DNA from 2 places in the Bacillus pacificus genome. Region 1 is predicted to be linked to the other one. Evidence: predicted binding sites of a transcription regulator. Region 1 holds the regulator's gene; the other holds the start of a gene.
What was found. Region 1 encodes LexA, which represses DNA repair genes until DNA is damaged. Its sites were predicted from a motif close to CGAACATATGTTCG; they were not measured.

Region 1 (4,205 bases):
AAATGAATTGAATAGATGCCTGAAAAAATATGACGGTATTTGAATTTCTATTCCATATCTTTAATGTAACGTGGTGAAATTCGAATTACTTTGTGTTCCAAAAGGGTGGATAAGTAAAAGTAACATGCGTAATATCTATGGGTTTAAAAAATTGTATGATATGTTGTGTTCGGTATTGAATATGTTTAATACTAAAGTTCGGGTGTTTAAAAATATAGTACCTTGCAATAAATAGTACTAAGTGGTATATTATGGATAAGGAAGGTACCGTGTATTGAACAGTACTGAAATGAGAAAGGGGGATTGCACTTGAACGTTCAGTTTAAAAAAGGTGTGTTAGAACTGTGTGTACTGGCACTTGTGAAACGTAAGGATTGTTACGGTTATGAACTTGTTCAGCAAATCTCAAATAAATTTTTAATATCGGAAGGGTCAGTATATCCTTTATTACGCCGTTTAACGAAGGAAGGATATTTTCAAACGTATTTAAAAGAATCTACGGAAGGACCACCTCGCAAATATTATCAACTAACTGAGCAAGGGGAAACGCAACTGAATTTGTTAGTAACAGAGTGGCGTGATTTTGCGAAAGGTGTACAAGAAATTATTGAAGGGGTGGAATGGGGTGAGTAAAGAACAGTTTCTTAAGGAATTATCAAGTCACCTTAGAAAGTTACCGGACGAAGAGAGAAAAGATATTTTATTTGATTATGAAGAGCATTTTCAGTTTGGGATAGAAGAGGGAAAAACTGAATCGGAAATAATAAAGGGGCTTGGCTCTCCGAAAGTAATTGCAAAAGAATTGCTTGCGATGTATCGTTTCGATGAAATGAAAAAAGATCCATCAACTTCAAATGTGACAAGAGCTGTCATGGCGGCGATTGGACTTAGTTTGTTTAATTTCATTATTGTGTTAGGCCCGTTATTTGCAATTATTGCTTTTATATTTTCTTTTTGGGTCGGTGGGATTGCTAGTGTAGTGACGCCATTTTTCGTAATTGGAAAAGTATTTATGGGTACTTTTATATGGTTAGATTTATTCGTTAGTATAACTTTTGTTGGAGTAGGTTTGTTGTTATGTATAATCGCTTATTATAGTACGAAGTGGTTTAAAAAGCTTTGCGTACGTTATGTAATATGGAACTTCAAAATGATAAAAGGGGAGTAGATGATGAAAAAAATCTTGTTAGTAGCAATCGCTTGTATCATTATTGGAGTAATTGGGATTTCACAAACATATGAAAAAGCAGTGCAAGCTGCAGAAGAAGGAAACAAAGAAGATAAAATTAAAAACGAAACACTAAAAAATATAGAAGTTAAGTTAGATGTCGGGGATATTGTTGTCCGAAAATCTCCTGACGCTTCTTTTTATGTAAAGCAATCAGGAGATGCGCGTAAACAAGAGATTCGTATTACTGAAGATGGTGACACATTAAAAATCATTGGGGAAAGAGAAAAAGATGCTTCATTTGATTTTTCTTTTTACGATTTTAGGTTTCAAACGTCTACATTGACTCTCCTTGTGCCTGAACGCTCTTACCAAGATGTAAAAGTAAATTCATCTGCTGGACAAATTGAAATAAGTGATGTGAAAAGTGACCGTGTAAGTGCTAGAACACTTACTGGAGAAGTGGATTTGAAACATGTAACGGCTAAGAATGTGGAGGGATCTACAAAAGCTGGTGAAGTAAACTTTAAAAAAGTAATAGGGAAAGTGACTGCAAAAACGACCAGTGGGGAAATAAATATTCTAGAGCATGATTCTAAGTACAATCTAGAAGCAAGTTCAACTGCAGGAGATATAAATATTACTTTATCGGAAAAACCAAAAGATGCGGTAATTACTGGGCAAAGTGCTGCCGGGGATGTAACAATTTTTAATGAAGAAAATAAAGACGTAACGATTGGTAATGGGAGTAAAAAGATTAGCGGTAAAACAGCTGCGGGCGATGTGACGATTGAAACGCGTTCATAAGAAATAGAATGTATGAAAATCTATCAAAATACAAAAAAGAAGATAATTACCGTATATCAATAAGGTAATTATCTTCTTTTATATTCTTAATGTAAATCACGATATACGCCAATTACTTTACCGATAACGGACACTTGCTTTAAAATGATAGGTTCTAATGAAGAGTTTTCCGGTTGTAGACGGAAATGGTCTTTTTCTTTATAGAAACGTTTAACAGTTGCTTCATTATCTTCTGTTAAAGCGACTACAATTTCACCATTATATGCAGACTGTTGTTGGCGAACAACAACTAAATCTCCATCGAAAATACCAGCTTCAATCATACTATCTCCAGAAATACGTAACATAAACACTTGATCTGCTCCTGCGACAATGCTAGCTGGAAGAGGGAAGTGTTCCTCAACGCTTTCGACTGCTGTAATTGGTAATCCAGCAGTAACTTTCCCGACAATTGGAACTTGAATAACAGATTGTGTTTCTGTATCCATTCGGTCTTCACCTAAAATTTCAATTGCGCGTGGTTTTGTTGGATCGCGTCGAATGTATCCTTTTTCTTCTAATCTTGATAAATGTCCGTGCACTGTAGAACTAGAAGCGAGGCCGACTGCTTGACCAATTTCACGTACGGAAGGTGGATATCCTTTTTCTTGTACTTTTAGCTTAATAAAGTCGAGAATGTCTTGCTGGCGTTTCGTTAACTTTTCCATGTTTTCTAACACCTCGTTTTCTTTCATTTTTCTTATTAATAAGTATAACATGTGAAAAAACATTCTACAAACATAAGTTCGAACAAAAGGCGAATTTATGTTACACTAAAGGGAAATTATAGTGAGAAAGAGGGGTTCATAATGAATGCAATTATTTATGCGCGTGTGAGTACAACAAAAGAAGCACAAGAAACATCATTATTACGTCAAAAAGATGAATTATTGCATTTAGCGGAGCGCTATCAAATGAATGTTACTAAGGTGATTGAGGAACAGGCTAGTGGCTATACAATTGAACGTGACGGCATATTAGAAGTGCTAGATACAATTCGAGACGAACAAATTGATGTGCTACTTATACAAGATGAAACGCGCCTTGGTAGGGGGAATGCAAAGATTGCGTTAATGCACTGTTTACATAAAGAAGGAATAAAAGTATATACGCATACACATAATGGTGAATTGCAATTGTCGGATTCTGATTCAATGGTATTAGATATTATTGGTATTGTTGAAGAGTATCAAAGAAAGATTCATAATTTAAAAATTAAACGTGGTATGCAACGAGCAGTAGAAAAAGGCTATCGTCCAGAAAATAATTTAAAGAATCGTCATTTAAGTGTAGGACGAGAGAAGAAAGAAGTGCCAATTGAGGAAATTGTACGTTTGCGTAAGAGTGAACTTACTTTCGAAGAAATTGCAGCAACACTACGTGGCTTTGGTCATAATGTTTCAAAAGCGACGGTACATCGTAGATATGTAGAGTATACAAAGCAATTGCTTGATAAAGAAGAGTAACTATTGTATGATAATAATCAGTTTTGAGTAGAAGGGGGATTCGAGATGCTTAGTCACGAACTCGTTGAACGCATTAACTTCTTAGCGAAAAAAGCAAAAGCTGAAGGTTTAACTGAAGAAGAACAACGTGAGCGTCAATCGCTACGTGAACAATATTTAAAAGGATTTCGTCAAAATATGTTAAACGAACTAAAAGGAATTAAAGTTGTTAACGAACAAGGTACTGATGTTACACCGGCGAAATTAAAAGCTTTAAAAAAGCAAGATAATGCAAAATTAAACTAAAAGATGGGCGAAGCCCATCTTTTTTATTTATTTAATAACTTCCCAGTTGTTATTAACGGTTGCTTCTATCTTTTTATGTTTCAATATATAGTTAGCGATAAGTTCAGACATATTTGTTGGGATGTCTTTTATTACGGGCTTATTTTGAAACATAAAGAAGTTCCCTCCGCCGCTTGTGCGATAATTATTCATAACGACGTCATATTCTTCGTTCATATTAAGAGGAGTGCCTTTATGTTGTAAAGATTCTACTCTTGCGCCAATTGGTTTTGAAATGTTTAATACGTACGAAATTCCTTCCCACATATCGTAATTATAGTGTTGCGGCTTTGGTTCTATAAAGGTAGGGTTTACGATGATAGATCCATCTTCTTTTAATGTGAAATAAGAAGCAGAGAGTTCGAGAGCATCTTTTATATCTGAGCCAGTTATTCTAATTA
Region 2 (4,205 bases), 1.2 Mb from region 1:
TATAATTTGCAATATATACCCGAGGGCTTGTAATGAGCTTCCTACAATTACAATTTTCGATTCAGCTTTCTCCTCCCCGATAAATCCTCTTGTCGTCCCAATTGCCGCTGTAAGATTTCCTCCTACTTGAAACCATGCTCCTGTCACTTTTAAACCGCTTAGATTCATTCTTATCACCTATTTAGAAGTTTTCTAGTACTTTCGAAATACATAAATGGCCTCCTTTAACTCATATTTATTTTCTACATTTAATTTTGTGCATTCTATAGTGTGTTAAAAATACAAAAAAAGAGTAACCCATAACAGTTACTCTTTCCTATATATCAAAAAAATCATTATTTATTTCGTTATTGCTTTTAAATTTCAACTTCTCTTTCCCGCACTTCTCACACCTATACACATAAGCTACACCTAGCTTACCACTTTTGAAATCTTCATTATCCTGCATCTTAATAAAACTATATTTATGTTTACAGTGAGATTCGTCTAAAAAATTTTCAAACCATTTTTTCAACATAGAACTGTTCACCTCTATGAAAGAATCTTCATCTTGTCTTATTACATACTTTTACTCAAATACTCAATCTCATGTTGTAACTTTTTAAATTGTTCAAAATGCATAGTGATAGATTGACTGTTTCCATACTCAGCACTATGCTTCACCAATAAAACACCCGTATCATGAAAAAACGCGTCAAGCTCTTTTCTAATGGATACTTTCATTATATGCGCCGTTTTAATAGCCGATAAAATTGCAATTTCATTAAACTTTAATTTTATTTCATTTGGACAAAATGCTTCTTCAATCAATATAACTTCATTGCTATAAATAAGTGCAACAAGATTACTTGACTTTGCATCTGTTAAATCTACTTTTTTTATAACATTATTCATTACATTTTGCCTCCTTTGTTTTCGTATATGATAATTATACAATTTTCATTTTTAATTACGTAACCTTACATTCAGTTTAACACACTTTTATTATGGGATTAAGCTACACTTCAAACGTTTTACTATTCCGCAATTTTTGTTAGATGAACCATTTGGACTATAAGACCATATAGTAGTGTTAACAAATGATTGTAAAGTGGGTGAAAACTATGCCCTCAGTTGTAGGGAATTTAGTTGTACAAAATAGTAACGGTTCATTTAACTTAGGTGATTTCTACAACGTTTCTCCAAAAGAAAATACGAAGGCTTATAATGGATCTGGCGCTTCCAACGTTGGTTTTGTTGTTAATACTTTTAATGGTGTGAGTGCGACTAATACGTTTGATTCTGACCTTGCGGATCAAAACCAAGTCGGTACAGCTTAACCCTATTTTTTCATCGTTCTGTTTAAGAATTTTAAATTTGTCCATACTATAATCAGGCTGTTATACAGCTATTGTTGATTTTTGGAGTACCCTATCTTTTTCTCCCTTTCCCTGGGGCTTAGCAGCTAGTATGAAGCTAGCTGCTTTTCCGTTTCATTTTTTCTATTCCACATCTTACATAACGTAAAGTAAGCTAAAAGTTAAATTTTAGCTTACTTTACGTTATTTCAATAATATCCGTAGTATTAAATACGTAAGTTTTATAAAACGCGTCAGTACACATTACAATGCGCTTTAGCGGATTTATATGTACAACTGTCATATAGCTTGTAAGTATGTACCCATCTTCAAAATATGTCACCAATATTTCTTTCTCAGACAATAATGACATTAATAATTTATCAGAAATTCCCTCTTTTGCTTCTTTTGTTAAAAATGGTTTTTGTACTTTAAATTTCTCCCCAATAACCTTTCGCATACTTAATAACTGTTCCGACATTACTGTAAATGGAACCCATTCTCTTTTTGCTCTTTGCATCTTTACATCATTCATTTCTCTATCTCCTCGATTATTTATCCATTCTATTTCAAACATATTGCGCTTCGATTATTCTTTAATAATTGCTCGGCTCATATTTCTCCCGCATGAACAGGTAAGAAATCTCCCACCTCAAAATTCAAGACATACAAGGAAAGTAAGTCGAAGATCAACTCCCCTTAAACACCCGCTAATTACAGTTTCACTTTATTTCTAAATCTTATACTATCTACACTTACAAGAACATTCGTTCTAATTATACACGAACTTACGTTCTTTTGAGAAGAGATTTATTTTTTCTTCATCAAATGATCTTTTCACTTCCTATTAAATGGGAGGTGAAAAGATCAACTAAAAAGTTTTAATTTTTTCGAGTTTATTAACCATCTATAAATGAAAGCATATATTATAAAGAACGAACTCACAAAATTTAAGGGATTTATAATGGACCTCCATTCGTTCCTTATGAATTTCTATGAAAAGAGAGCAATTTAAACACTCTCTTTTCGTACATACTACATAAAACTATTCATTAATAATTCACTCTAATTATTAAATATATTTTGGTTGTACTATTATATGTAACTCCCTCTCTGTTACTGCTTTTTTCGGGTTTCGAAAATACTCTAATTCGTATTTTAATACCTCATATTCAACCATCCCGATTTTAATCCCTTTCGTTTCTTTTAAAATAGCTAATAGGTTATTTATATCTTCATCATACGATTCAAAAATTTTCCCTCCGTCTTCTCTTTGAAAAATTACTTTCACATTTTCTCCCCCTACATCATTTATTTATCTATCCAATAATTCATTCTTCACCTTAAAATTTCATACGAAAAAGAACATCCATCTTAATAGAATGCTCTGCTTTTCACTTCATTTAACGTCAATATATTTCAATCTTATTGTATGTTTCATTCTGCAAATTATGTTTATCCACTTCTATAAAGTGAAACTTTAATCAGTGGGGGTTTTCTTCATCCCCCACTGATTATTAGTTGAACCAATCGGACTTTTATGGGCAGTTGATCCCCACCTAACTTCTTTGCTTTCGCTGAATTTTGAGATGGGGGTCTTACTGCCCATTAAAGTGGGGTAAAGTGAAACTTTAATCCACTCAAGCTTTGTTCATTCCTGACTAATAATTAGCCTACGCAAATCTTACTGCCTACAAATAATGGGATAAAATTAATTAATTCGTTTTATATTTAATGAGATGAAACAAAACATTATAATATAAACATTCTATGAAGTGATGATTAACCTACTTCAAGACAATTACATAAATTTCCATTGTAATTCTTAATATTTATATGTAATATTGTATTGTCTTACTATCTATTTATAACTCACACACTAACTAGAAAAGGGAACCTTTAAAGGTTCCCTTTTCTAATTACAGTCATTATTTCTTTTCTAGAAATTCAAATGTATTTTTAAACTCTTTATCATTCACCTTAATATCAGCATCTTTCAATAATTCATTGACTACTTGTTGTTTCCATTTACCTGTCGTGTCTTGTAGTCTTTGCTGTTCTATATCTTTACGAATTGAATCTTTTACTTCATCAAATGGCTTTAATTCTTTTTTATCTGTCACTTTAATAATATGGTAACCGTAAGTTGTTTTTACTGGTTCACTTACTTGTCCTGCATCTAATTTATATGCAGCTTCCTCAAATTCTTTTACCGTTTGCCCTGGAGCAAAACCAGTTATTTCCCCGCCCTGTTCTTTTGAACCAGTATCCTCTGAGTATTGCTTCGCTAAAGCCGCAAAATCTTCTCCGTTATTTACTTTCTCTTTCACTTCTTTAGCAGTCTTTTCATCTTTTACTAAAATGTGACTTACCTTCATTTCTGGTTTATAGTTATCTTTTACATCTTTTTCTGTAACAGTCGCTTTAATCGCTTTCTCAAATGCAATTTCTGGCTTCATTTTTTCTTTTAATTCATCTTCATTTTTCAATCCAAGTTGCTCTAGAGTCGATTTGAAATTGTCGCCCATTTTATCTTTTGCTTCTTCAACTTGTTTTTTCGCTTCCTCATCTGAAACTTTATATTTATCTAGCAACGCCTTACTTAACACCATTTGGTATAAAGTACTTTCCCCATATTTTTGTCTTAATTCTTTACTTAACTCTTTCTCTGTAACATTTCCTACTTTTGATGTTACTACGTTGTCTGAGGAACCACATGCAGATAATGCCAGTACTACACATGAAATAATTGTTCCTAAAAATAACTTTTTCTTTTTCAATTCAAAATACCTCACTTTTATTATTATATAAGAATAACTATACAATAGACTTGTGTAAACAATGTGTTTTCTACATGTAATTCATTTC

Region 2: a site for LexA is predicted at 2,121-2,134, ahead of LMD38_RS15115 (YolD-like family protein). Genes of this name have one in related genera too.

What each region holds. Positions count from the first base shown of each region.
Region 1 covers NZ_CP086328.1:1,642,309-1,646,513, forward strand. Annotated here, with positions in the region: gene LMD38_RS08615 (PadR family transcriptional regulator) at 310-633, shown strand; gene LMD38_RS08620 (DUF1700 domain-containing protein) at 626-1,168, shown strand; gene LMD38_RS08625 (DUF4097 family beta strand repeat-containing protein) at 1,169-1,975, shown strand; gene lexA (transcriptional repressor LexA) at 2,062-2,682, opposite strand; gene LMD38_RS08635 (YneB family resolvase-like protein) at 2,824-3,480, shown strand; gene LMD38_RS08640 (DUF896 domain-containing protein) at 3,526-3,765, shown strand; gene LMD38_RS08645 (bifunctional metallophosphatase/5'-nucleotidase) at 3,793-4,205, opposite strand, start outside.
Region 2 covers NZ_CP086328.1:2,883,482-2,887,686, forward strand. Annotated here, with positions in the region: gene LMD38_RS15095 (DUF6944 family repetitive protein) at 1-168, opposite strand, end outside; gene LMD38_RS15100 (hypothetical protein) at 317-517, opposite strand; gene LMD38_RS15105 (hypothetical protein) at 559-894, opposite strand; gene gerPF (spore germination protein GerPF) at 1,104-1,319, shown strand; gene LMD38_RS15115 (YolD-like family protein) at 1,537-1,872, opposite strand; gene LMD38_RS15120 (hypothetical protein) at 2,410-2,628, opposite strand; gene LMD38_RS15125 (peptidylprolyl isomerase PrsA) at 3,266-4,117, opposite strand.